Regions from separate parts of the Pseudomonas sp. ICMP 8385 genome, predicted to be linked through region 2. Evidence: predicted binding sites of a transcription regulator. Region 2 holds the regulator's gene; each other region holds the start of a gene.
What was found. Region 2 encodes FliA, which starts transcription of late flagellar genes. Its sites were predicted from a motif close to CTAAAGTTTNNNNNNNNNNNGCCGNTAA; they were not measured.

Region 1 (5,502 bases), on a different contig from region 2:
TAACGCGTTCGGGTCCACCGGTACTTCACCCGGCGCGCCATCGCCCTGGGTCGGCACCGGCGGCGTGGCGCCCTGCTCACCCTCAATGGCGCGCTGGGCCTTTTTGGTCAGCACCACAATATCGATGCGCCGGTTGATCGGGTTGAACGGGTCCTGGGCATCAAACAGCTGCGATGAAGCAAACCCCACCACGCGCGCCACCTGGGTATCGGGATAGCTGCCGGCCACCAGGGCACGGCGGGCGGCGTTGGCGCGGTTGGCAGACAGCTCCCAGTTACCGAAATCACCCAGGCCCGAATATGGCTTGGCATCGGTGTGGCCGCTGACGCTGATCTTGTTCGGCACCGCCTTGATGGTGTCGGCCATGGCCAGCAGGATATCTTCAAAGTAAGGCTTCAGGCGCGCACTGCCAGAGTCGAACATCGGTCGATTGGCAGCATCCATGATCTGGATACGCAAGCCGTCTGCGCTGATCTCGAAGTGGATCTGATCCTTGAATTTTTGCAGTTGCGGGTTCTCATCGACCTTGTTCTGCAATTCTTGCAGCAACAACTCCAGGCGCTCCTGCTCGACCTGCTCGGCCATGCTCTCGACGGTCTGGCGCTCGATCGGGATATTTTCCTGAGGCGCTTCGGTCTGCACCTCCGGGTTGATGGTGCGCTCGGGGGCCAACTCTGGCGAGCCGCCCAGGTCAATCACAAACGGCGTGCCGCTCTCGGAAAAGCCGATGGGATCCTTGAAATAGCCGGCAATGGCGATCTTTTGTTCCGGCGTCGCGGTGGACATCAGCCACAGCACCAAAAAGAACGCCATCATCGCCGTCGCAAAGTCGGCGAAGGCAATTTTCCAGGCGCCGCCGTGGTGCCCGGCAGCGAAGCGCTTGACGCGCTTGATGATGATTGGCTGGTTGTTTTCCATGGCTTAGCGACCGCGAACTGCTTGTTCCAGCTCGGCAAAGCTTGGACGGTGCTTCGGGTACAGGACCTTGCGCCCGAACTCAACCGCCAGGGACGGTGGCATGCCAGAGGCCGATGCCACCAGGGAAGCCTTGATCGCCTCGTAGACGTTCAGCTCTTCCTTGGCATCGTGGGCCAGGGAGGTGGCGAGCGGTCCAAAGAAGCCATAAGCCGCGAGAATACCGAAGAAGGTCCCCACCAAGGCGGCACCGACGTGCATGCCGATCGCCGCCTGGTCGCCTTCGCCCAGGGAGGCCATCGTCACCACGATACCCAGCACCGCCGCGACAATACCGAAACCGGGCATGCCGTCGGCGATACCGGTCACCGCATGGGCGGGGTGTTCGAGTTCTTCCTTGAGGCTGAACAGCTCCATGTCGAACAGGCCTTCGAGTTCATGCGGGGCCATGTTGCCGGAGGACATGATGCGCAGGTAGTCACAGACGTATGCGGTCATGCGGTCGTCCTTGAGCACGGTCGGGTACTTGGCGAAGATCGGGCTCGCCGCAGCGTCCTCGATATCGGCCTCGATGGCCATCATGCCTTCGCGGCGGCTCTTGTTGAGGATCTCGTAGACCAGGCCCAGCACTTCCAGGTAGAAGGTGTGGGAAAAGCGCGAGCTGAACATGCCCAGCGACTTTTTGACCACGTGCATGGTCATGTAGCCTGGGTTAGCCTGCAGGAAAGCGCCAAACGCCGCACCACCGATGATCAGCACTTCAAAGGGCTGGATCAGCGCAGCAATTTTACCGTGGGACAGAACATATCCGCCGAGCACACTTGCGATGACGACGATGATGCCGATAATTTTAGCCATAGGGGATGAGTACTTGCGCCGTCGGGTTCATGGACATATTCGGAAGATCTAAAAACTCTTCTTCTACTTATCGGCAAAACTGCGCCAGACTATAGCCCGTTAAGGCGAAAAGCCAGTTCGGCCCACTCCGGGCGTGTTGACCGCAAGTGATGATCGCGCCCCAATCATGGCAAACGAAACGACCGTTCCAACCTCCACACCCAACTCCCTGGCCGGCTGGATCAAGCGCCTGGACGGGGTTCACCTGCCCGTCCCGCAAGCGAGCCATGTTGCCGTGTGCAGGGCGATCGGCGACAGCCGCCGTTCGTTGCGAGATATTGCAGAGCTGATGCAAGACAGCCCGGCGCTGGTTTTGAGCGTTATGCGCGAAGCCAACAACCAGGCCCACGGCAGCCTGGCAGAACCTGCAGAAAACCTTGAAGTGGCGATCAACCGCCTCGGCTTGAAGCGCACCGAAGAACTGCTCGCGCGCCTGCCGTCAGTGCCGCTCAATGAAATCCCCGTGGCCCTGCGCCAACTGCAATTGATCAGCCAGCATGCCTCGCAACAGGCCAACGGCCTGTTCGCCAGCCGCCTGGCGCGGCTGTGGCAGGATATTCATTGGGGCAGCCTGCTGTTTCTCTCGCCGCTGTGGCCGATGGCCGTGGCCTACCCAAAGCTTTTGGAGGAATGGGAACTGCGGGTGATCCACAAGGGCCAATCGGCACGCAAGGTCGAACAGGAACTGTTCGGCGTGCGCCTGCTGGAGCTGTGCCTGGGGCTGACCGAGACTTGGCGCCTGCCGATCTGGGTGTCCCAGGGCTACCAACTGCTGCTCAAGGAACAACGCTTGCTGGTCAAGGCCCTGCACATCGCCCGCGATGAAGCGCCCTTGAGCCAGCAGCAAAAGCTCGATGACGACCCAACGCTGCGCCGCTGGCTGAACCAGCCGGCCAACACCGTGCTGCTGGCCAATGGCATGGCACTGGCGGCCCAGGAGTCCTGGACCTGCCCGCACACCCAGCGCTGGCAGTACCTCACCGCGCTGTATCTGCAACAACCGCTGGCCGACGTGCAGCAACAGGTGCACCAACAGGCCGTCATCAGCGCCCGCCATACCTTGACCGCCGGCCTCTGGCACCCGGCGTTGGCGCTGATCTGGCCGTGGCATGTGCAACGGGTGCACCGCGGCCTGCTGCCAGCACCGCCACCGACGGCCGAAGCCCTTGCGGTGTGGCGCAAGCGTTGCAGCGAGCTGTTGCTGGAACCCAGCCGCTTCGCCAATGCCATGCACCTGACCACTTGCGCCAAGGAGGCCCTGGTGGCCAGTGGCATGCAGCGTGTGATGCTGCTGATGGCGGACAAAGCGCTGGCCACTTTACGCGTACATCAGGTCGATGGCCTGCCCAGGGACGCCGCCAACCTGAGCCTTGAGGCCGCCCACAGCACGCTGCTGCAACGCTTGCTGGAAAAATCTGCGCAAGTGCGCCTGACCCCGGACAACCACGCGCAATTTGCGGCGCTGCTGCCCGCTTCATTGCAGCGCCTGTTCGTCGGCGAGCACCTGCTGTTGCGCTCCCTGAGCTGTAACGGCCGGGTGGTGATGCTGATGATTGCCGACCAGGGTGGCGGGCCGTTCTCCGAAACCACTGTGCAGGCCTTCGGCAAAACCGCCCAATGCATCGAGAAAGCCCTGCACTGCTTTACCAACCGCACCGCCTGATGCTTGTGTTACAATCGCCTTCTTTATATCGCCCAACCGCGTGCCCGGGAGACCTCATATGCCTGACTTTTCTGGCTTGCCGCTGGTAATCGAACCCAGCGACCTGCTTGGCCGCCTCGCCGCCGAGCCGTTGATTCTGGTAGACCTCACCAGCGCCGCCCGTTATGCCCAGGGGCATATCCCCGGCGCGCACTTCGTTGACCCCAAGCGCACCCAACTGGGCCAACCTCCGGCACCGGGGCTGCTGCCGGCCAAGGCCGACCTGGAGAAGCTGTTCGGCGAACTGGGCCACACCCCGGACGCCACCTACGTGGTGTACGACGACGAAGGCGGCGGCTGGGCCGGGCGGTTTATCTGGTTGCTCGACGTGATCGGCCACAAAAAATATCACTACCTTGATGGCGGCCTGCTGGCATGGCTGGATGAACAGCACCCCGTGTCCACCGAGGCCACCGCAGCCGTCGGCGGCCCAGCCAGCCTGACCCTGCACGACGAGCCCACCGCCACCCGCGAGTACCTGCAAAGCCGCCTCGGCGCTGCCGACCTGGGCATCTGGGATGCCCGTGGCCCGCTGGAGTACAGCGGCGAAAAAGTCCTCGCCGCCAAGGGCGGGCACATTCCCGGCGCAGTCAACTTTGAATGGACCGCCGGCATGGACAAGGCACGCAACCTGCGGATCCGCCGCGACATGCCGCAGATCCTCGAAGACCTGGGCCTGACCAAAGACAAAGAAATCATTACCCACTGCCAGACTCACCACCGTTCTGGCTTCACCTACCTGGTGGCCAAGGCGCTCGGTTATCCGCGAGTCAAAGGTTATGCCGGTTCCTGGGGCGAATGGGGCAACCACCCCGACACCCCCGTCGAGATTTAAGGTTTAAGGACAGTTCATGAAAAAGCGTTTGTTTATCCTCAGCCAGCACCTGCTGCCCCATCACCTGCTGTCGCGCCTGGCCGGCTGCATTGCCGAATGCCGCGTGCGCTGGTTCAAGAATGCCTTCACCACCTGGTTCGCCAAGCGCTACCAGGTGGATATGTCCCAGGCCCTGGTGGAGGATGTGACAGCTTACGAGCACTTCAACGCCTTCTTCACCCGTGCCCTGAAAGACGGCGCGCGCCCACTGGACCCAACCCCGGGCGCGGTGTTGAGCCCGGCAGACGGCGCCGTCAGCCAGCTCGGCCCGATCGAGCACGGTCGTGTGTTCCAGGCCAAGGGCCACAGTTTCAGTGTGCTGGAATTGCTCGGTGGCGACGCCGCCGTTGCCGCACCGTTCATGGGCGGCGACTTTGCCACCATCTACCTGTCGCCGAAGGACTACCACCGCGTGCACATGCCACTGGCCGGCACCCTGCGGGAAATGGTCTATGTGCCTGGGCGGATTTTCTCGGTCAACCAGACCACCGCCGAAAACGTGCCGGAGCTGTTTGCGCGTAACGAGCGTGTTGTCTGCCTGTTCGATACCGAACGCGGCCCGATGGCCGTGGTATTGGTGGGCGCGATGATTGTGGCGTCGATTGAAACCGTATGGGCCGGGCTGGTGACGCCGCCCAAGCGCGAGCTGAAAACCGTACGCTACGACGAAGCCGCCCGTGCACCGATCTTTCTGGAAAAAGGTGCGGAACTGGGGCGCTTCAAGCTGGGTTCGACGGCTATCGTGCTGTTTGGGCCGGATCAGGTGAAGTGGGATGAAGAACTGGTGGCGGGAACGCCAGTGCAGATGGGCCAGGGTATCGCGCTGCCAAAAGCCTGATCCCCCAAAAACCTGAAGCTGGAACCCAATCAATGTGGGAGCTGGCTTGCCTGCGATAGCGATGGTGAATCCAACACCGCTATCGCAGGCAAGCCAGCTCCCACATTTTTAAACGCATTTCAACACTAGGGTCGGATTGTTACAGCTGGCCGTCGCGGTCGCGAAAGCCCAACAGATACAACACACCGTCCAGCCCCAAGGTCGAAATCGCCTGCTTGGCCGACTGCTTGACCAGCGGCTTGGCACGGAACGCCACGCCCAGCCCGGCGATAGCCA
Region 2 (12,982 bases):
CACGCCACGGCTTTTACCGTCGAATTGCGAGGGTGCCAGGCCGGCGCGGCTGGCGTCACGCAGGCGCGTGTCCACCGGGATATAACCTTGCCAGATGGTCTCGGGGTAGGCATCGCGCAATACGCGCAAGGTGCCGAGGGAGGCCTGGGTACGGCGGTCGAACAGGGTCGGCACGATACTGAACGGCAACGCCTGCTTGCGCGAACGGTTGATCATGGCCAGGGTATTGACCATGCGCTCCAGGCCCTTGACCGCCAAGTGCTCGGTCTGCACCGGGATCACCAACTGCTGGCTGGCCGCCAGGGCATTGACCATCAGCACGCCCAGCAAGGGCGGGCTGTCGATGATCGCGTAGTCGAAGTCCTGCCACAGTTGCGCCAGGCTCTTGGCGATCACCAGGCCCAGGCCGCTCTGCCCCGGCGACTGGCGCTCCAGGGTGGCCAACGCGGTACTGGAGGGTAACAGCGAGATCTTGTCGTTGCTGGTGGGCAACAGCAGTTGCCCGGGCAAGCCGGTGGGGACGTTGCCCTTGTGCAGGAACAGGTCGAAGCAACTGTGTTCCAGCACATCCGGGTCGTAGCCAAAATAGCTGGTCATCGAGCCGTGGGGATCCAGGTCGACAATGACCACGCGCTTGCCCGCCTCGGCCAGCAGGCCGGCTAAGGCGATGGAGGTGGTGGTCTTGCCGACCCCACCTTTTTGATTGGCAACTGCCCAGACTCTCATTCGGATTGTTCCTCCCGGCAGGCACTGGCTCGACCGAGAAATAGCACGAGGTTATAGAGCCGGTGACGGAGAATTGACGGCACTCCCACGTTCCGGCGGCGTTACGGGCGTCGGTGCAGTTTGTGTGCCAGCCCGCTTCATTGCTGCATCAGGTTGTGCATTGGCCGCGCCGGTGGCGGTCAGGCTGCGGCGCACATCAAGGTTGCGCGACACCACCAACACCACCCGCCGGTTGCGCGCGCGGCCTTCGGCCGTCGCATTATTGGCCACCGGCTGGAATTCACCATAGCCCACCGACGCCAGGCGTCCAGGGTTGACGCCCTGCATGGCCAGCATACGCACGATGCTCGCCGAGCGCGCCGACGACAGCTCCCAGTTGGTGGGGAATTGCGCGGTATGGATCGGCTGGTCATCGGTAAAGCCTTCGACATGGATCGGGTTGTCGAAGGGTTTCAAAATCGCCGCCACCTTGTCGATGATGCTAAAGGCAATATCGCTGGGCAGGGCATCGGCGCTGGCGAACAACAGGCTGGAGTTGAGCTCGATCTCCACCCACAGCTCATTGCCGCGAACAGTCATCTGGTTGGAGCTGATCAAGTCGCCAAACGCCGCGCTGATATCGTCGGCGATGCTCTTGAGCGGGTCGCTGCCACCACTGATGCCGGCGTCGGTCTCGTCGCTGTCCTTGACCAGGGGTTTGGCCGGGGTCACGGTCTTGGGCCGCTCGTCGCCAATGGGAATCGGCTTGAGGGCCCGGTCCGAGTCGGTAAATACGCCGACCAGGGCTTCGGAGATGACCTTGTACTTGCCTTCGTTGATCGAGGAAATGGAGTACATCACCACAAAAAAGGCGAACAGCAAGGTGATGAAGTCGGCATAGGACACCAGCCAGCGTTCATGGTTGACGTGTTCTTCAGGCTCGCGGCGACGACGGCTCACAGGCAATACCCCCCATCAATCCATGAAGCCCTGGAGCTTCAATTCGATGGAACGCGGGTTCTCACCCTCGGCAATCGACAGGATGCCTTCGAGCAGCATTTCCCGGTAGCGGGACTGGCGCATGGCAATGGATTTGAGCTTGCTGGCAATCGGCAGCAGCAACAGGTTGGCACTGGCCACGCCATAGATGGTGGCGACGAACGCCACGGCGATGCCGCTGCCCAGTTGCGATGGGTCGGCCAGGTTGCCCATCACGTGGATCAAGCCCATCACCGCACCGATGATGCCGATGGTCGGCGCGTAGCCGCCCATGCTTTCAAAGACTTTGGCCGCATTGATATCGCGGCTTTCCTGGGTATAGAAATCCACTTCGAGGATGCTGCGGATGGCTTCCGGCTCAGCGCCATCGACCAACAGTTGCAGGCCTTTGCGTGCATAGCTGTCGGGTTCGGCATCGGCCACGCCTTCCAGGCCCAGCAGGCCTTCCTTGCGCGCGGTGAGGCTCCAGTTGACCACGCGGTCGATGCCGCCGGCCAGGTCCACCCGCGGCGGAAAAACGATCCACACCAGGATCTGCATGGCCCGCTTGAACGAGCTCAGGGGCGACTGCAACAGCGCCGCGCCGACGGTGCCGCCGATGACAATCAGTGCCGCCGGGCCATTGGCCAGGGCACCCAGGTGGCCGCCTTCCAGGTAGTTGCCGCCAATAATGGCAACAAACGCCAGAAGAATCCCCACCAGGCTCAACACATCCATCAGTGACAGGCCTCCACCAGGTACTTGCCGATGTCATCCAGGCTGTAGACCGCGTCGGCCAGGTCGGCCTTGACGATGGCCATGGGCATGCCATAGATCACGCAGCTGGCTTCGTCCTGGGCCCAGATCGAGCTGCCGCCCTGCTTGAGCAGGCGCGCGCCTTCACGGCCGTCGGCGCCCATGCCGGTGAGGACCACCGCCAGAACTTTGTCGCCATAGGACTTGGCCGCCGAACCAAAGGTGATATCCACACACGGCTTGTAGTTCAGGCGCTCGTCACCCGGCAGGATTTTCACCGTGCCACGACCATCGACCATCATCTGCTTGCCACCCGGGGCCAGCAACGCCAGGCCTGGGCGCAGGATGTCGCCGTCTTCGGCTTCCTTGACGCTGATGCGGCACAGCTTGTCCAGGCGCTCGGCAAAGGCCTTGGTGAACGCGGCGGGCATATGCTGGATCAACACGATGGGCGCCGGGAAGTTGGCCGGCAACTGGGTCAAGACCCGCTGCAAGGCCACCGGGCCGCCGGTGGAGGTGCCGATCGCCACCAGCTTGTAGGCCTTGCGCTTGGGCGCGGGCGACGTAGCACCCGGCGCCGCGGTACGGGCCGGGGCCACGGCAGGCCGGGCCACCGGAGCCGGCGCCGTACGCCCGAAAGGGCTGCTGGCCGCTGCCGGCGCGGCCACGGGGGCCGGCGCCGCCGGGGCGCGGAAGCTGCTGCGGTTGCTGCGCGAGATGCTGTGCACCTTCTCGCAGAGCATCTGCTTGACCTTTTCCGGGTTGCGCGAGATGTCTTCAAAATTCTTCGGCAAAAAGTCCACGGCGCCAGCGTCCAGCGCATCGAGGGTCACCCGGGCACCTTCGTGGGTCAGCGACGAGAACATCAAGACCGGGGTCGGGCAGCGTTGCATGATGTGGCGCACGGCCGTGATGCCATCCATCATCGGCATCTCGTAGTCCATGGTGATCACGTCTGGCTTCAATGCCAGGGCCTGATCAATCGCCTCTTTGCCGTTGGTGGCCGTACCGACCACCTGGATGTTGGAATCCGCTGAAAGAATTTCCGAGACGCGGCGGCGGAAAAAACCCGAATCGTCCACCACCAGAACCTTGACTACCATAACCACTCCGTTAGGCAGGGCGAGGGACAACCGCCCCGCCCAGCCAGAATCAAATACGCCGTGCGGCGTAACGCTTGAGCATGCTCGGCACATCGAGAATCAGCGCGATCCGACCGTCACCGGTAATGGTCGCACCCGACATGCCTGGCGTGCCCTGCAGCATCTTGCCCAAAGGCTTGATGACCACTTCTTCCTGGCCGACCAATTGATCGACGACAAAGCCGATACGCTGGGTGCCCACGGAAAGGATCACCACATGGCCTTCGCGCTGTTCTTCATGAGCGGCAGACGCCACCAGCCAACGCTTGAGGTAGAACAAAGGCAGGGCCTTGTCCCGCACGATCACCACTTCCTGGCCGTCGACCACGTTGGTGCGCGACAGGTCGAGGTGGAAGATCTCGTTGACGTTGACCAGCGGGAAGGCAAACGCCTGGTTGCCCAGCATCACCATCAGGGTCGGCATGATCGCCAGGGTCAACGGCACCTTGATGACGATCTTCGAGCCCTGGCCCTTGGTCGAGTAGATATTGATCGAGCCGTTGAGCTGGCTGATCTTGGTCTTCACCACGTCCATGCCCACGCCACGGCCGGACACATCGGAAATCTCGGTCTTGGTCGAGAAGCCCGGGGCAAAAATCAGGTTGTAGCACTCGGTGTCGGTGAGGCGGTCGGCGGCGTCCTTGTCCATGACCCCGCGCTTGACCGCGATGCCGCGCAGGATATTGGAGTCCATGCCTTTGCCGTCATCGGTGATCGACAGCAGGATATGGTCGCCTTCCTGTTCGGCCGCCAGGATCACCTTGCCCAGGCGCGGCTTGCCGCTGGCTTCGCGCTCTTCGGGGGTTTCCACGCCGTGGTCGACCGCGTTGCGCACCAAGTGGACCAGCGGGTCGGCCAGGGCCTCGACAAGGTTTTTGTCGAGGTCGGTTTCTTCACCCACCAGTTCCAGGGCGATCTCTTTTTTCAACTGCCGGGCCAAGTCACGCACCAGGCGCGGGAAGCGCCCGAAGACTTTCTTGATCGGCTGCATGCGCGTCTTCATCACCGCGGTCTGCAAGTCGGCAGTCACCACGTCGAGGTTCGACACGGCTTTTTGCATGGTTTCGTCGCCACTGTTCAGGCCCAGGCGCACCAGACGGTTACGCACCAGCACCAGCTCGCCCACCATGTTCATGATGTCGTCCAGGCGCGCGGTATCGACCCGCACGGTGGTTTCGGCTTCACTGGCCGGGGCTTTGTCGGCAGGTGCCGGGGCACGGGCCGGTGCGGCGGGAGCCCGGGCAGCAGGCGCAGGGGCCGGCGCGGCGGCCTTGGCGGCAGCGGGGGCCGGCGTGGCCACGGCGGCAGTGGCTGCTGCGGCAGGTGCCACTTCAGAGAACTTGCCCTTGCCGTGCAACTCGTCCAGCAGGGATTCAAATTCGTGGTCGCTGATCAGGCCATCCGCCGCCGGCGCGGCAGGGGCAGGCGCCGCAGCAGGGGCAGCAGACGCGGCCGCCGCCGCAACGGCCGGCAAGGCATCGGCAGCAAACGAGCCTTTGCCATGCAACTGATCCAGCAGGGCTTCAAATTCGTCGTCGGTGATGTCGGTGCTGGCCGGTGGCGCAGGTTCCACAGGCGCCGGGGCTGGCGCCACGGCGTCCGGGGCGAACTGGCCCTTGCCGTGCAACTGGTCGAGCAATGACTCGAACTCGGCGTCGGTGATGTCTTCGGTGGTCGGCACCATGGGCGGCGTAGCCGCTGCCGGCACCGCTGCCGGCGCTTCTGCCTCGGCCTTGACGGCATTGAGGGAGTCCAGCAACTGTTCAAATTCGCTGTCGGTGACGTCAGGCTCGGCAACCGGTTCGGGGGCCGCAACCACCACCGGGGCGGCGGTCAGGGCAGCCGGTTCTGCCAGGCGCGCCAGGGCGGCCAGCAGTTCCGGGGTGGCGGCAGTAATCGGTGCACGTTCGCGCACTTCATTGAACATGCCGTTGACCGCGTCCAGGGCTTCAAGGATCACGTCCATCAATTCCGAATCAACGTGCCGCTCACCCTTGCGCAGGATGTCGAACACGTTTTCGGCGATGTGGCAGCACTCCACCAGCTCATGGAGCTGGAGGAAGCCGGCGCCCCCTTTTACAGTGTGAAAACCGCGAAAAATTGCATTGAGCAGGTTCGCATCATCCGGTCGGCTTTCCAGCTCGACCAGTTGCTCGGACAACTGCTCTAGAATTTCGCCGGCCTCTACAAGGAAATCCTGAAGGATTTCTTCATCGGCGCCGAAGCTCATATTGCGTGCTCCTTAGAAGCCTAAACTGGACAGCAAATCGTCTACGTCATCTTGACCTGACATAACGTCTTCACGTTTATCGGCATGAATCTGCGGACCTTCACCCTTGGCGAGGTGTTTTTGTGGATCTTTTTCCGAGAGGATCGCTTCGCGGTCGTGTTCGATACCGGCAAAACGGTCGACCTGACCGGCCATCAGCACCAGTTTGAGCAGGTTGCTTTCCACTTCGGTGACCAGCAGGGTCACGCGCTTGATCACCTGGCCAGTGAGGTCCTGGTAATCCTGGGCCAGCAGAATGTCATTGAGGTTGCTGGAAACCGTGCGGTTTTCCTGCTCGCTGCGGGCCAAAAAGCCTTCAACCCGACGCGCCAGCTCGCGAAACTCTTCAGCACCCACTTCGCGCCGCATGAAACGGCCCCAGTCAGCGCTCAAGGCCTTGGCCTCGTTGGCCATGCCGTTCACCAGGGGCGTGGCGTTTTCCACCAGGTCCATGGTGCGATTGGCTGCCGCCTCAGTCAGCCTGACCACATAGGACAGGCGTTCGGTGGCATCGGTGATCTGCGAGATTTCCTCGGCCTGGGGCATGTGCGGGTCGATCTGGAAGTTGACAATCGCACTGTGCAACTCACGGGTGAGCTTGCCCACTTCCTGGTACAGGCCGCGATCGCGGGTCTGGTTGAGCTCATGGATCAACTGCACCGCGTCGCCGAACTGGCCTTTTTCAAGGCACTCGACCAACTGGTGAGCGTGTTTTTTCAGAGTCGACTCAAAGTCTCCCTGTGATGTTTCTTTATGCTCCATAGCTCCCCCGTGACGACATCAGCCGTGGATGCGTTCAAAGATCTTTTCGATCTTCTCTTTCAAGGCCAATGCAGTGAATGGCTTGACCACGTAACCGTTGACCCCAGCCTGGGCGGCTTCAATGATCTGTTCACGCTTGGCTTCGGCGGTCACCATCAACACCGGAAGGTTGCGCAGTTTTTCATCGGCGCGCACATGGCGCAGCAAATCGATACCGGTCATGCCAGGCATGTTCCAGTCGGTTACCAGAAAGTCGATGCTCCCGCTGTTGAGGATCGGAATCGCCGTAATGCCGTCATCCGCCTCGACCGTGTTAGTGAACCCAAGGTCACGCAACAGGTTTTTTATGATCCGCCGCATCGTTGAGAAGTCATCAACGATGAGGATTTTCATGTTCTTGTCCAATTCGACCTCCAAGCAGTCTTAAACGCGTCCAGCACCTGGGCGCGCCATATCATTCAACAGGCATTACACAAAAAGGACTGCTGGGGCACACCACGAGCCGTTTCCGCCCGGCTTGCGCCCTGACGGTTATCACCCACATTGTCCCCACACTGCCTGTCAGCGCGCTCGCCACTCTCCCAAACGCCCCCGCAAGCGGGCCGCGCATTGGCTATGAAGCTGGCTGACCCGCGATTCGCTGACCCCCAGGACCTCACCGATTTCCTTGAGGTTCAGCTCCTCATCGTAGTACAGCGCCAACACCAGCCGCTCACGCTCCGGCAAATTGGCAATCGCGTCCGCCAGGGCGCCCTGGAAGCGTTCATCTTCCAGGTCGCGGGAAGGCTCCTGGTAAGCGCTCGCGCCGTCCTCATGCAGCCCTTCATGCTCGCCGTCCTGTAGCAGGTCGTCGAAACTGAACAGGCGGCTGCCCAAGGTATCGTTCAAAATCCCGTAATAATCATCGAGACTCAATTGGAGTTCGGCCGCAACTTCGTGATCTTTAGCGTCGCGACCGGTTTTTGCTTCAATTGAGCGAATTGCGTCACTCACCATCCGGGTATTGCGGTGGACCGAACGCGGCGCCCAATCACCTTTACGCACTTCATCGAGCATCGCGCCACGGATACGGATACCCGCATACGTCTCGAAACTCGCACCCTTGCTCGCGTCGTACTTGGTCGACACTTCAAGCAGGCCGATCATGCCGGCCTGGATCAGGTCTTCGACCTGGACACTGGCGGGCAGGCGTGCCAGCAGGTGGTAGGCAATGCGCTTGACCAGGGGCGCATAGCGCTCGATCAATTCGCCCTGGCTGTCACGCGCCGATTTCTTGTAAAGGTTATAGCCGCTGGCTGTCATAGCACCGGTCCTGCACTCGTCTGATGCACCAATCGCTCGACGAAAAACTCCAGATGCCCCCGGGGATTGGCGGGCAGTGGCCAGGTATCGACCTTCTGAGCAATTGCCTTGAACGCCAACGCGCATTTCGAACGAGGGAACGCTTCATAGACTGCACGCTGCTTTTGCACAGCCTTGCGCACACACTCGTCATAGGGAACTGCACCGACGTATTGTAAGGCCACATCGAGGAAGCGATCTGTGACCTTGGTCAACTTGGCGAACAGGTTGCGCCCTTCCTGTGGGCTCTGGGCCATGTTGGCCAGCACGCGGAAGCGGTTCATGCCGTAGTCGCGGTTGAGCAGTTTGATTAGAGCATAGGCGTCGGTGATCGAGGTGGGTTCGTCGCAGACCACCAGCAACACTTCTTGCGCCGCGCGCACGAAGCTGACCACCGACTCGCCGATCCCGGCGGCGGTGTCGATCACCAGCACGTCGAGGTTGTCGCCGATATCGCTGAAGGCCTGGATCAGGCCGGCATGCTGCGCCGGGCTCAGGTGCACCATGCTCTGGGTGCCGGAGGCGGCCGGGACGATACGAATCCCCCCCGGCCCCTGCAACAGCACATCGCGCAGCTCACAGCGGCCCTCAATGACATCGGCCAGGGTATGTTTGGGCGTCAGTCCCAGCAGAACGTCAACGTTCGCCAGGCCCAGGTCGGCATCCAGCAGCATGACGCGGCGGCCAAGCTCTGCCAGAGCCAGGGACAAATTCACTGACACGTTAGTTTTCCCGACGCCACCTTTGCCGCCGGTCACCGCGATCACCTGTACGGGATGCATGCTGCCCATGTTCTTTCTTTACCTTGTCTTGCTTAGCCGCAGGCTACATAGGGTGGCCGCGGTAGCAGACCCTCGATGTAGGTACATTGCACTGTGTTGCATGTTGCCTTCAGCCGACCCGCTTGGCTGGGTTGTGATAGAGGTCGGCGAACATATCCGCCATCGCCTCTTCACTGGGTTCATCCTGCATTTGCACACTGACCGCACGGCTGACCAACTGATGACGGCGCGGCAGATGCAAGTCATCCGGGATCCGCGGCCCGTCGGTCAGGTAGGCGACCGGTAGTTCATGGCTGATAGCCAGGCTCAACACTTCGCCCAGGCTTGCCGTTTCATCCAGCTTAGTCAGGATGCAGCCGGCCAGCCCACAACGTTTGTAGCTATGGTACGCAGCCGTCAGCACCTGTTTTTGGCTGGTGGTTGCAAGTACCAGGTAATTCTTCGACCTGATCCCGCGCCCGGCCAGGCTTTCCAGTTGCATACGCAGTGCCGGGTCGCTGGCTTGCAGGCCGGCGGTATCGATCAGCACCACGCGCTTGCGCAGCAGCGGGTCGAGGGCATTGGCCAGGGACTGGCCCGGGTCGACATGGGTCACCGGCACATTGAGGATCCGGCCCAGGGTCTTGAGCTGCTCCTGGGCACCGATGCGGTAGCTGTCCATGCTCACCAGGGCAATGTTGTGGGCGCCGTACTTGAGCACATAACGGGCAGCCAGCTTGGCCAGGGTGGTGGTCTTGCCCATGCCGGCAGGGCCGACCATGGCAATCACGCCACCTTCTTCAAGGGGCTCGATTTCCGGGGTCTGGATCATCCGTGCCAGGTGGGCCAGCAGCATGCGCCAGGCCTGGCGGGGTTCTTCGATGCCGGTGGTCAGTTCCAGCAGGTCGCGCGACAACGGGCCGGACAGGCCGATGCGTTGCAGGCGACGCCAGAGGTTGGCCTGTTGCGGCTTGCTGCCCTGCAACTGGTTCCAGGCCAGCGAGCCCAACTGCACTTCCAGCAGTTCACGCAGGCCATTGAGTTCAAAACGCATCGAGTCGAACACGCGCTGGTCGACCGCAGCAGCCGGTGCTGACGCAGCAGGCCGCGGCGGCTCGACGAAGGTCGGTTCTACCAGTGGCTCGGCCGCAGTCAGCGGCAGGCCGGCAAACAATTGGCGGTTGGTGCTCGCATCGCTGTCGCCGCGCATGCTCAGCTCGGCCTGGGCCGAGACAATACGCGAGGCGGTCTTGCGCAACTCGTCTTCGAGTTCCATGTTCGGCACGCGCGGCGCCAAGGCCTGGGGTTTGTAATCCAGGGCAGCCGTCAGCTCGACACCGCCGGCAATGCGACGGTTACCGATAATCGCTGCGTCGGCGCCCAGCTCATCACGAACCAGCTTCATGGCCTGACGCATATCGGCGGCGAAAAAACGCTTTACTTGCATAACCCACTACCTCAGCCGTTGGGCCCTACTGTCGCGACGATAGTCACTTGCTTATTGTCAGGAATTTCCTGGTAAGCCAAAACGTGCAAATTCGGTACTGCCAGGCGTCCAAAGCGCGACAACATCGCGCGGACCGGGCCTGCCACCAGCAGAATCACCGGTTGGCCCTGCATTTCCTGGCGCTGTGCGGCGTCGATCAACGAACGCTGCAACTTTTCAGCCATGCTTGGCTCCAGCAGGACGCCTTCCTCCTGGCCCTGCCCGGCCTTCTGGATACTATTGAGCAATATTTGTTCCAACCTGGGTTCCAAGGTGATCACAGGCAGCTCGGAGTCAAGCCCTACAATGCTTTGGACGATGGCACGCGACAAACCGACGCGCACCGCCGCCACCAGCGCGGCAGTATCTTGACTCTTGGCGGCATTGTTGGCGATAGCCTCGGCAATGCTGCGAATGTCCCGTACCGGCACCTGTTCGGCCAGCAGCGCCTGCAGCACCTTGAGCAGCTGCGACAGCGACAACACCCCCGGCACCAGCTCTTCAGCCAGTTTAGGCGAGGCTTTGGCCAGCAATTGCATAAGTTGCTGGACTTCTTCGTGGCCAATCAGCTCGTGGGAATGCTTGTACAGAATCTGGTTGAGGTGCGTGGCAACCACGGTGCTGGCGTCAACCACGGTGTAGCCCAGGGACTGCGCCTGGCTGCGCTGGCTGACTTCGATCCACACCGCGTCCAGGCCAAAAGCCGGATCTTTGGCGGTTATGCCGCTGAGGGTGCCGAATACCTGGCCGGGGTTGATCGCCAGTTCGCGGTCGGGGTAGATCTCGGCTTCGGCCAGGGTCACGCCCATCAACGTCAGGCGGTAGGCGCTGGGGGCCAGGTCGAGGTTGTCGCGGATGTGGACGGTGGGCATCAAAAACCCCAGGTCCTGGGACAGTTTCTTGCGCACGCCCTTGATCCGCGCCAGCAACTGGCCGCCCTGGTTGCGATCCACCAGGGGGATCAGGCGGTAGCCGACTTCCAGGCCGATCATGTCGATGGGGGTCACGTCATCCCAGCCCAACTCCTTGGTTTCCTGGGCGCGGGCCGGCGACGGCAGCAAGTCCTGCTGGCGTTCTACCTCTTTCAAGGCCTGGACCTTGACCGCATTCTGCTTCTTCCAGAACAGGTACGCACCGCCGGCGGCCAGGGCGGCCATGGTCAGGAACGAGAAATGCGGCATGCCCGGCACAATGCCCATGATCGCCATGATGCCGGCGGCCACGGCCAGGGCCTTGGGCGAGGAAAACATCTGGCGGTTGATCTGCTTGCCCATGTCTTCGGAGCCGGACGCACGGGTCACCATGATCGCCGCCGCTGTCGATAACAACAGTGATGGCAATTGCGCCACCAAACCGTCACCGATGGTCAGCAAGGCGTACACCTTGCCGGCATCGCCAAAGGTCATGCCGTGCTGGAAAATACCCACCGCCATGCCGCCGATCAGGTTGATAAACAGGATCAACAGGCCGGCGATGGCGTCGCCGCGCACAAATTTGCTGGCACCGTCCATCGAGCCGTAGAACTCGGCCTCCTGGGCCACTTCAGAGCGGCGGGCCTTGGCCTGGTTCTGATCGATCAGGCCGGCGTTGAGGTCGGCGTCGATCGCCATTTGCTTGCCGGGCATGGCGTCGAGGGTAAAGCGTGCGCTCACCTCGGAAATCCGCCCGGCGCCCTTGGTCACCACCACGAAGTTGATGATCATCAGGATCGCAAACACCACGATACCGACCACGTAGTTGCCGCCGATCACCACCTCGCCGAAGGCCTGGATCACCTTGCCGGCGGCGGCGTGACCGTCCTGGCCGTGCAGCATCACCACCCGCGTGGAGGCCACGTTCAGGGCCAGGCGCAGCAGCGTGGCAACCAGCAAAATGGTAGGGAAGACCGCAAAATCCAAAGGCCGCAGCGCGTACACGCAAACCAGCAGCACGACGATGGACAGGGCAATGTTGAAGGTGAAGAACACGTCCAGCAGGAACGGCGGCATCGGCAACATCATCATTGCCAGCATGACCAACAGCAACAACGGCACACCCAGGTTACCTCGCGAGAGGTCCGTCAGGGTGCCACGGGCTGTGTTGAACATATTAGAGCGATCCACCGGTATTCCTCGTCACCTTGAAGCAAACTTTTGACGCCAAGAGGCGTCCTGAAGGCGGTATTGCAAGAAGCCTTCCAACTTTTGCTTCAGGGACGAGATCGTTCCCACGCGCTGCGTGGGAATGCCGCTAGGGGACGCTCCGCGTCCAGACTGTACAAGGGTGACGCGGAGCGTCACGGGATGCATTCCCACGCGGGAGCGTGGGAACGATTAGACGTCGAGATCGAGATCGTTCCCACGCTCTGCGTGGGAATGCCGCCAGGGGACGCTCCGCGTCCAGACCGTGCAGGGTGACGCGGAGCGTCACGGGATGCATTCCCACGCGGGAGCGTGGGAACGATCATCAGAGTAGCTGCACGTTTCCCGCCTGCTTGCCTTTTGCGCCGTCGATAACGTCATAGCTCACCCTTTGCCCCTCTTGCAGAGACCGGAATCCCCCGACTTGAATGGCTGAGTGATGAACGAACAGATCCTCTCCCCCATCGTCTTGTGTAATAAACCCATAGCCCTTTGATTCGTTAAACCACTTCACCGTACCCGTGGCCATTGCCCCTCTCCCGAAACTGCGCCTGTTTGCGGCCTATCAAACCGCGATGCACAGGTGCCGGATACTGTCAAAGTTGACAGGTCGGCAGAGAGTTGGACGAACGGTATGCGCCAGTACAGGCACCAACAGACTC
Region 3 (5,502 bases), on a different contig from region 2:
CGACCTCTTCGCCCTGACCCAGGTCAGCGGTAAAGGTCACCACTTCACAGTTATAAGTATCCTGCAGCCACTTGAGGATCACCGAAGTGTCCAGGCCGCCGGAATACGCGAGAACGACCTTGTTTACGTCGGCCATGCCATCACTCCACGGGGTTTTACGGAAAGGCGTCGATTCTACCGATCAAAACCGTGAAATTACAGGGGCGCGACAGCAAATGAAGATAAAGCGACAGATTATGTCGGGCGAGCGACGAATGGCCGCACCTAAGAGGTCGCCGCCGCATTCGCCGGGGCCGTGGCCTGGGGGGCCGGTTTCTCGGGAGCCGGCACGCGGTCGAGGTGGATATTCACCCGCCGGTTCTTCGCCCGGTTGGCTGGATTGGTATTGGGCACCAGGGGGTAACGTTCACCGTGGAAACGCAGCACGATCTGCGACTCGGGGATGCCGTTGGCCTTGAAGAAGTCCATCACGGCCAGGCCGCGACGGCGGGACAGGTCGCGATTGGTCAGGCGATTGCCGCTGTTGTCCGAATGGCCGTCCAGTTCGATATGGTTGACGGTAGGGTCGGCCTTGATGAACTCAAGCATCACCATCAACTTGGCCTTGGCGGCCGGATCCAGGTCGATACCGCCGCCCGGAAAGCCGACTTCAGCCTGCTTGACCTGCTCGAAATTCATCGGCAGCAATTTCGCGGTACATAACTGGTAATCGCTGTAGGCCTTGTTGAAGCGCACCGGCAGCAAGCGGATTTCCGAATAGCCGCCATCCCGGGAATAGTGGCGCACGGTGGGGCTGCGGCCATCGAGCAAGCCATTGAACAGACGCCCAGCCTGGGCCTGGGAGCTGTTGAACAACACATCGCCGCTGCCTGCCCGCACGGCACCGAGGTTGATATCACCGCGCCCGGGCTGCCACGGCGCAGCCGCCGCCAATAGTGTTGCGGAGCCAACGCCCAGCGCACTGTTATAGGCTTTGAGACGGAATGTCGCCTGCTCGCCGGCCCGGCGCACGAACTCACCCGAGCCAAAATCGGTGATTGGCTGGCTCAAGCGGCACTCGAACTTGTCGCCTTCCACCTTCCACTCAATATTTTCCAGGCGCGTCTGGAACGTCAGGGCCATCGCGGGCAGGCTGGCGAACACGCTGAGCAGGGCTAGATATTGCTGGCGCACGGGAGGCTCCACTGGTTTCTACAACACAACAAGGCGTCATACATCGTTAAGGCATACCCAGGGATATCGGTCACGCCCTGCAAAACTTGATAGCGAGTGCCTGCAAGAGTCTTTTCCGGTAGCATTCCCACCAGATTGACCCGCCTGGAATCCCCAATGTCCGACCGCCTGACCCTGCTGCGTCCCGACGACTGGCATATTCATCTTCGCGATGGTGCTGCGTTGCCCCAAACCGTGGCCGATGTAGCGCGCACGTTTGGCCGCGCCATCATCATGCCTAACCTGGTACCTCCGGTACGCAATGCCGCAGAAGCCGACGCCTATCGCCAGCGCATCCTCGCTGCACGACCGGCCGGCAGCCGCTTTGAACCGTTGATGGTGCTCTACCTGACCGACCGCACCCAGCCCGCCGAAATCCGCGCGGCCAAGGCCAGCGGTTTCGTGCATGCCGCCAAGCTGTACCCGGCCGGTGCCACGACCAACTCCGACTCCGGCGTGACCAGTATCGACAAGATCCTGCCCGCCATCGAAGCCATGGCCGAAGTGGGCATGCCGCTGCTGATCCACGGGGAAGTGACCCGGGGCGATGTCGATGTGTTCGATCGTGAGAAGATCTTTATCGACGAACACATGCGCCGTGTGGTCGAGCTGTTTCCGACCCTCAAGGTGGTGTTCGAGCACATCACCACCGCAGACGCCGTGCAGTTCGTCACCGAGGCTTCGGCCAACGTCGGCGCGACCATCACCGCGCATCACCTGCTGTACAACCGCAATCACATGTTGGTGGGCGGGATCCGGCCGCACTTCTATTGCCTGCCGATCCTCAAGCGCAACACCCACCAGGTGGCGTTGCTCGATGCCGCCACCAGTGGCAGCGCGAAATTCTTCCTCGGCACCGACTCGGCGCCCCACGCCCAGCATGCCAAAGAAGCGGCCTGTGGCTGTGCTGGCTGCTACACCGCCTATGCGGCGATCGAGCTGTACGCCGAAGCCTTCGAGGCGCGCAACGCCCTGGACAAACTCGAGGCCTTCGCCAGCCTCAATGGCCCGCGTTTCTACGGCCTGCCGGCGAATACCGACCGTATTACCCTGGTCCGTGAAGACTGGACCGCCCCCACCAGCCTGCCATTTGGCGAGCTGACCGTTATCCCGCTGCGCGCCGGTGAAACACTGCGCTGGCGCCTGCTGGAGGAACACCCGTGAGTGAAGACCATTACGACGACGAACAGGAACACGGTGGCGGCGGTTCGCGCCACCCGATGGCCGAGCGCTTTCGCGGCTATCTGCCTGTCGTTATCGACGTAGAAACCGGCGGCTTCAATTGCGCCACCGATGCACTGCTGGAAATTGCCGCGACTACCATCGGCATGGACGAACAGGGTTTTGTGTATCCCGAACACACCCATTTCTTCCGCGTCGAGCCGTTTGAAGGCGCCAATATCGAAGCCGCGGCCCTGGAGTTCACCGGAATCAAGCTCGACCATCCGTTGCGCATGGCCGTCAGCGAAGAAACGGCCTTGACCGACATCTTCCGTGGCGTACGCAAGGCCTTGAAGGCCAACGGCTGCAAACGCGCGATCCTGGTCGGCCACAACAGCAGCTTCGACCTGGGCTTCCTCAACGCCGCCGTGGCGCGCCTGGACATGAAGCGCAACCCGTTCCACCCATTCTCCAGCTTTGACACCGCCACCCTGGCTGGCCTGGCTTATGGCCAGACCGTACTGGCCAAGGCATGTCAGGCAGCCGGTATTGACTTCGACGGCCGTGAGGCCCACTCGGCTCGCTACGACACCGAGAAGACCGCCGACCTGTTCTGCGGCATCGTCAACCGCTGGAAACAGATGGGCGGCTGGGAAGACTTCAGCGACTGATTACATCGCTAAATCCCGCGCATAAAAAAACCGGCCCTCTCAGGCCGGTTTTTTTTCACCGCGAACCTGGCTTACAGCTTGCCAGCGTTCTCGGTCAGGTAAGCCGCAACACCTGCTGGCGAAGCGTTCATGCCTTTGTCGCCTTTTTTCCAGTTGGCCGGGCAGACTTCGCCATGCTCTTCGTGGAATTGCAGAGCGTCGACCAGGCGGATCAGCTCTTCCATGTTACGGCCCAGCGGCAGGTCGTTGATGATCTGCGAGCGCACAACGCCCTTGTCGTCGATCAGGAACGCGCCACGGAAAGCCACGCCGCCTTCGGACTCAACGTCGTAGGCCTTGGCAATGTCGTGCTTCATGTCGGCAGCCATGGTGTATTTGACTTTGCCGATGCCGCCATCATTGATGGCGGTGTTGCGCCAGGCGTTGTGGGTGAAATGGGAGTCGATGGAAACGGCAACCACTTCAACGTTACGCGCCTTGAAATCGTCCATGCGGTGATCCAGGGCGATCAGCTCGGATGGGCAGACGAAGGTGAAGTCCAGCGGGTAGAAGAACACCAGGCCGTATTTACCTTTGATGGCTTCAGACAGCTTGAAGCTGTCAACGATTTCGCCATTGCCGAGGACGGCCGGGACGTCGAAATCCGGGGCTTGTTTGCCGACGAGTACGCTCATGGGTTATCTCCTGATGGTAATTGAAGTAAATGGACCGCCCTTGAGTCTGCCGTGCATTGACGACAGGCCTGTGACGCGATCACGCTTCGTAAAGACCGACCATCATACCTGAAAAAAACCGTTCGTCAGTGAGGGCCCCATGGCAGGCAACGGTTTGAGAAAGCACTTTGACAATCATTCTCGTTAACATTAAGATCCATCGCACTTAAGCCTTAAACCGCGATGGTTCTCCCTTATGTATGTCTGCCTCTGCACTGGCGTCACCGACGGACAAATCCGCGAAGCGATCTATGAAGGTTGCTGCAGCTACAAAGAAGTGCGTGAAACCACCGGCGTTGCCAGCCAATGCGGCAAATGTGCCTGCCTTGCCAAGCAAGTGGTACGGGAAACCCTGACAAAGCTGCAGGTGGCCCAGGCCGCGATCCCCTACTCGGCAGAATTTACACACGCCTAATTTGACGTGTTTTAAAGAACCGGACTTAGTGTCCGGTTTTTTTATGCCTGTAATTCAAACAGTTAGCGCCAAGACGCGGAACACAAACATTCTTATTCCGATTAATTTTCATTTATTATTCAATAACTTAGGTTTGACACTCGTCATTGTGCCGCTCAAACTCCGCCCTATATACAACGAACACAGGGCAGGACCCCAATCATGAAAGGCGACATCTCAGTCATCCAGCAACTCAACAAAATCCTTGCCAATGAACTGGTCGCGATCAATCAGTACTTCCTGCATGCCCGCATGTATGACGATTGGGGCCTGGAAAAGCTCGGCAAGCGTGAGTACAAGGAATCGATCAAGGCCATGAAGGACGCAGACGCGCTGATCAAGCGCATCCTGTTCCTCGAAGGCCTGCCGAACGTCCAGGACCTGGGCAAGCTGAACATCGGCGAGCACACCCTGGAAATGCTCAACAGCGACCTGGGCTTCGAGCGCAAGAGCCATGCCGACCTCAAGGCCGCCATCGCTCACTGCGAAACCAAGGGCGACTTCGGTAGCCGCGAACTGCTGGAAGATATCCTGGAAGACCAGGAAGAACATATCGACTGGCTGGAAACCCAAGTTGGCCTGATCGACAAAGTGACCCTGGAGAACTACCTGCAATCGCAGATGGGTGAGTAACCCATCGCCTGCCGGTAAACATCAGGCACAAAAAAGCCCCGCTCTCGCATGAGAAGCGGGGCTTTTTATTGTGCGCCAGTTACGCTTCGGTCTTGGCCGCCGCTTTTTCGGCAGCGTCCTTGATCAGCGCCTGCAACGAACCATCAGCCGCCATTTCGGTGATGATGTCGCTACCGCCGACCAGCTCACCGGCTACCCACAGTTGTGGGAAAGTAGGCCAGTTGGCGTACTTGGGCAGGTTGGCGCGGATTTCCGGGTTTTGCAGGATATCGACGTAGGCGAACTTTTCGCCACACTGCATCACGGCCTGGGAGGCCTTTGCGGAGAAGCCGCACTGCGGGGCATTCGGTGCGCCCTTCATGTAAAGCAGAATGGTGTTGTTAGCAATCTGCTCTTTAATCGTTTCGATGATATCCATGGAACACCTCGGCTGGAACTTTGCGACTCACAGGTCGGCACGGTGGCGCATTGTAACGCAAAATCCCAGCGTGGTGCTCGGGCTCCCCGACAGACTCACTGCGTCACGCCGCCGCGACCTGCACCGGCACACCGTTCAACGCCGCGTTGCCCGACAACTCGTCCAACTGCCGTTCATCCGTCAGGTCGTTGGCACTGGCCCCCGGCTGCGCGCTGGCAATGCTCATGTGCACGCCCGGGC

Region 1: a site for FliA is predicted at 1,841-1,868, ahead of motA (flagellar motor stator protein MotA). Genes of this name have one in related genera too.
Region 3: a site for FliA is predicted at 1,237-1,264, ahead of AO268_RS01825 (flagellar protein MotY). Genes of this name have one in related genera too.

What each region holds. Positions count from the first base shown of each region.
Region 1 covers NZ_LKBY01000124.1:72,682-78,183, reverse strand. Annotated here, with positions in the region: gene motB (flagellar motor protein MotB) at 1-918, opposite strand, end outside; gene motA (flagellar motor stator protein MotA) at 922-1,773, opposite strand; gene AO268_RS24505 (HDOD domain-containing protein) at 1,940-3,475, shown strand; gene rhdA (thiosulfate sulfurtransferase) at 3,534-4,349, shown strand; gene asd (archaetidylserine decarboxylase) at 4,366-5,226, shown strand; gene serB (phosphoserine phosphatase SerB) at 5,366-5,502, opposite strand, start outside.
Region 2 covers NZ_LKBY01000117.1:42,522-55,503, forward strand. Annotated here, with positions in the region: gene AO268_RS22710 (ParA family protein) at 1-726, opposite strand, end outside; gene motD (flagellar motor protein MotD) at 778-1,665, opposite strand; gene AO268_RS22720 (flagellar motor protein) at 1,681-2,421, opposite strand; gene AO268_RS22725 (protein-glutamate methylesterase/protein-glutamine glutaminase) at 2,421-3,542, opposite strand; gene AO268_RS22730 (chemotaxis protein CheA) at 3,592-5,811, opposite strand; gene AO268_RS22735 (protein phosphatase CheZ) at 5,824-6,612, opposite strand; gene AO268_RS22740 (chemotaxis response regulator CheY) at 6,631-7,005, opposite strand; gene fliA (RNA polymerase sigma factor FliA) at 7,174-7,914, opposite strand; gene fleN (flagellar synthesis regulator FleN) at 7,911-8,744, opposite strand; gene flhF (flagellar biosynthesis protein FlhF) at 8,845-10,161, opposite strand; gene flhA (flagellar biosynthesis protein FlhA) at 10,173-12,287, opposite strand; gene AO268_RS22765 (cold-shock protein) at 12,646-12,849, opposite strand; partial or broken gene AO268_RS34025 (hypothetical protein) at 12,981-12,982, opposite strand, start outside.
Region 3 covers NZ_LKBY01000001.1:392,727-398,228, reverse strand. Annotated here, with positions in the region: gene AO268_RS01830 (argininosuccinate synthase) at 1-136, opposite strand, end outside; gene AO268_RS01825 (flagellar protein MotY) at 265-1,173, opposite strand; gene pyrC (dihydroorotase) at 1,330-2,376, shown strand; gene rnt (ribonuclease T) at 2,373-3,044, shown strand; gene AO268_RS01810 (peroxiredoxin) at 3,116-3,718, opposite strand; gene AO268_RS01805 (bacterioferritin-associated ferredoxin) at 3,954-4,172, shown strand; gene bfr (bacterioferritin) at 4,374-4,844, shown strand; gene grxD (Grx4 family monothiol glutaredoxin) at 4,924-5,262, opposite strand; gene AO268_RS01790 (molybdopterin oxidoreductase family protein) at 5,366-5,502, opposite strand, start outside.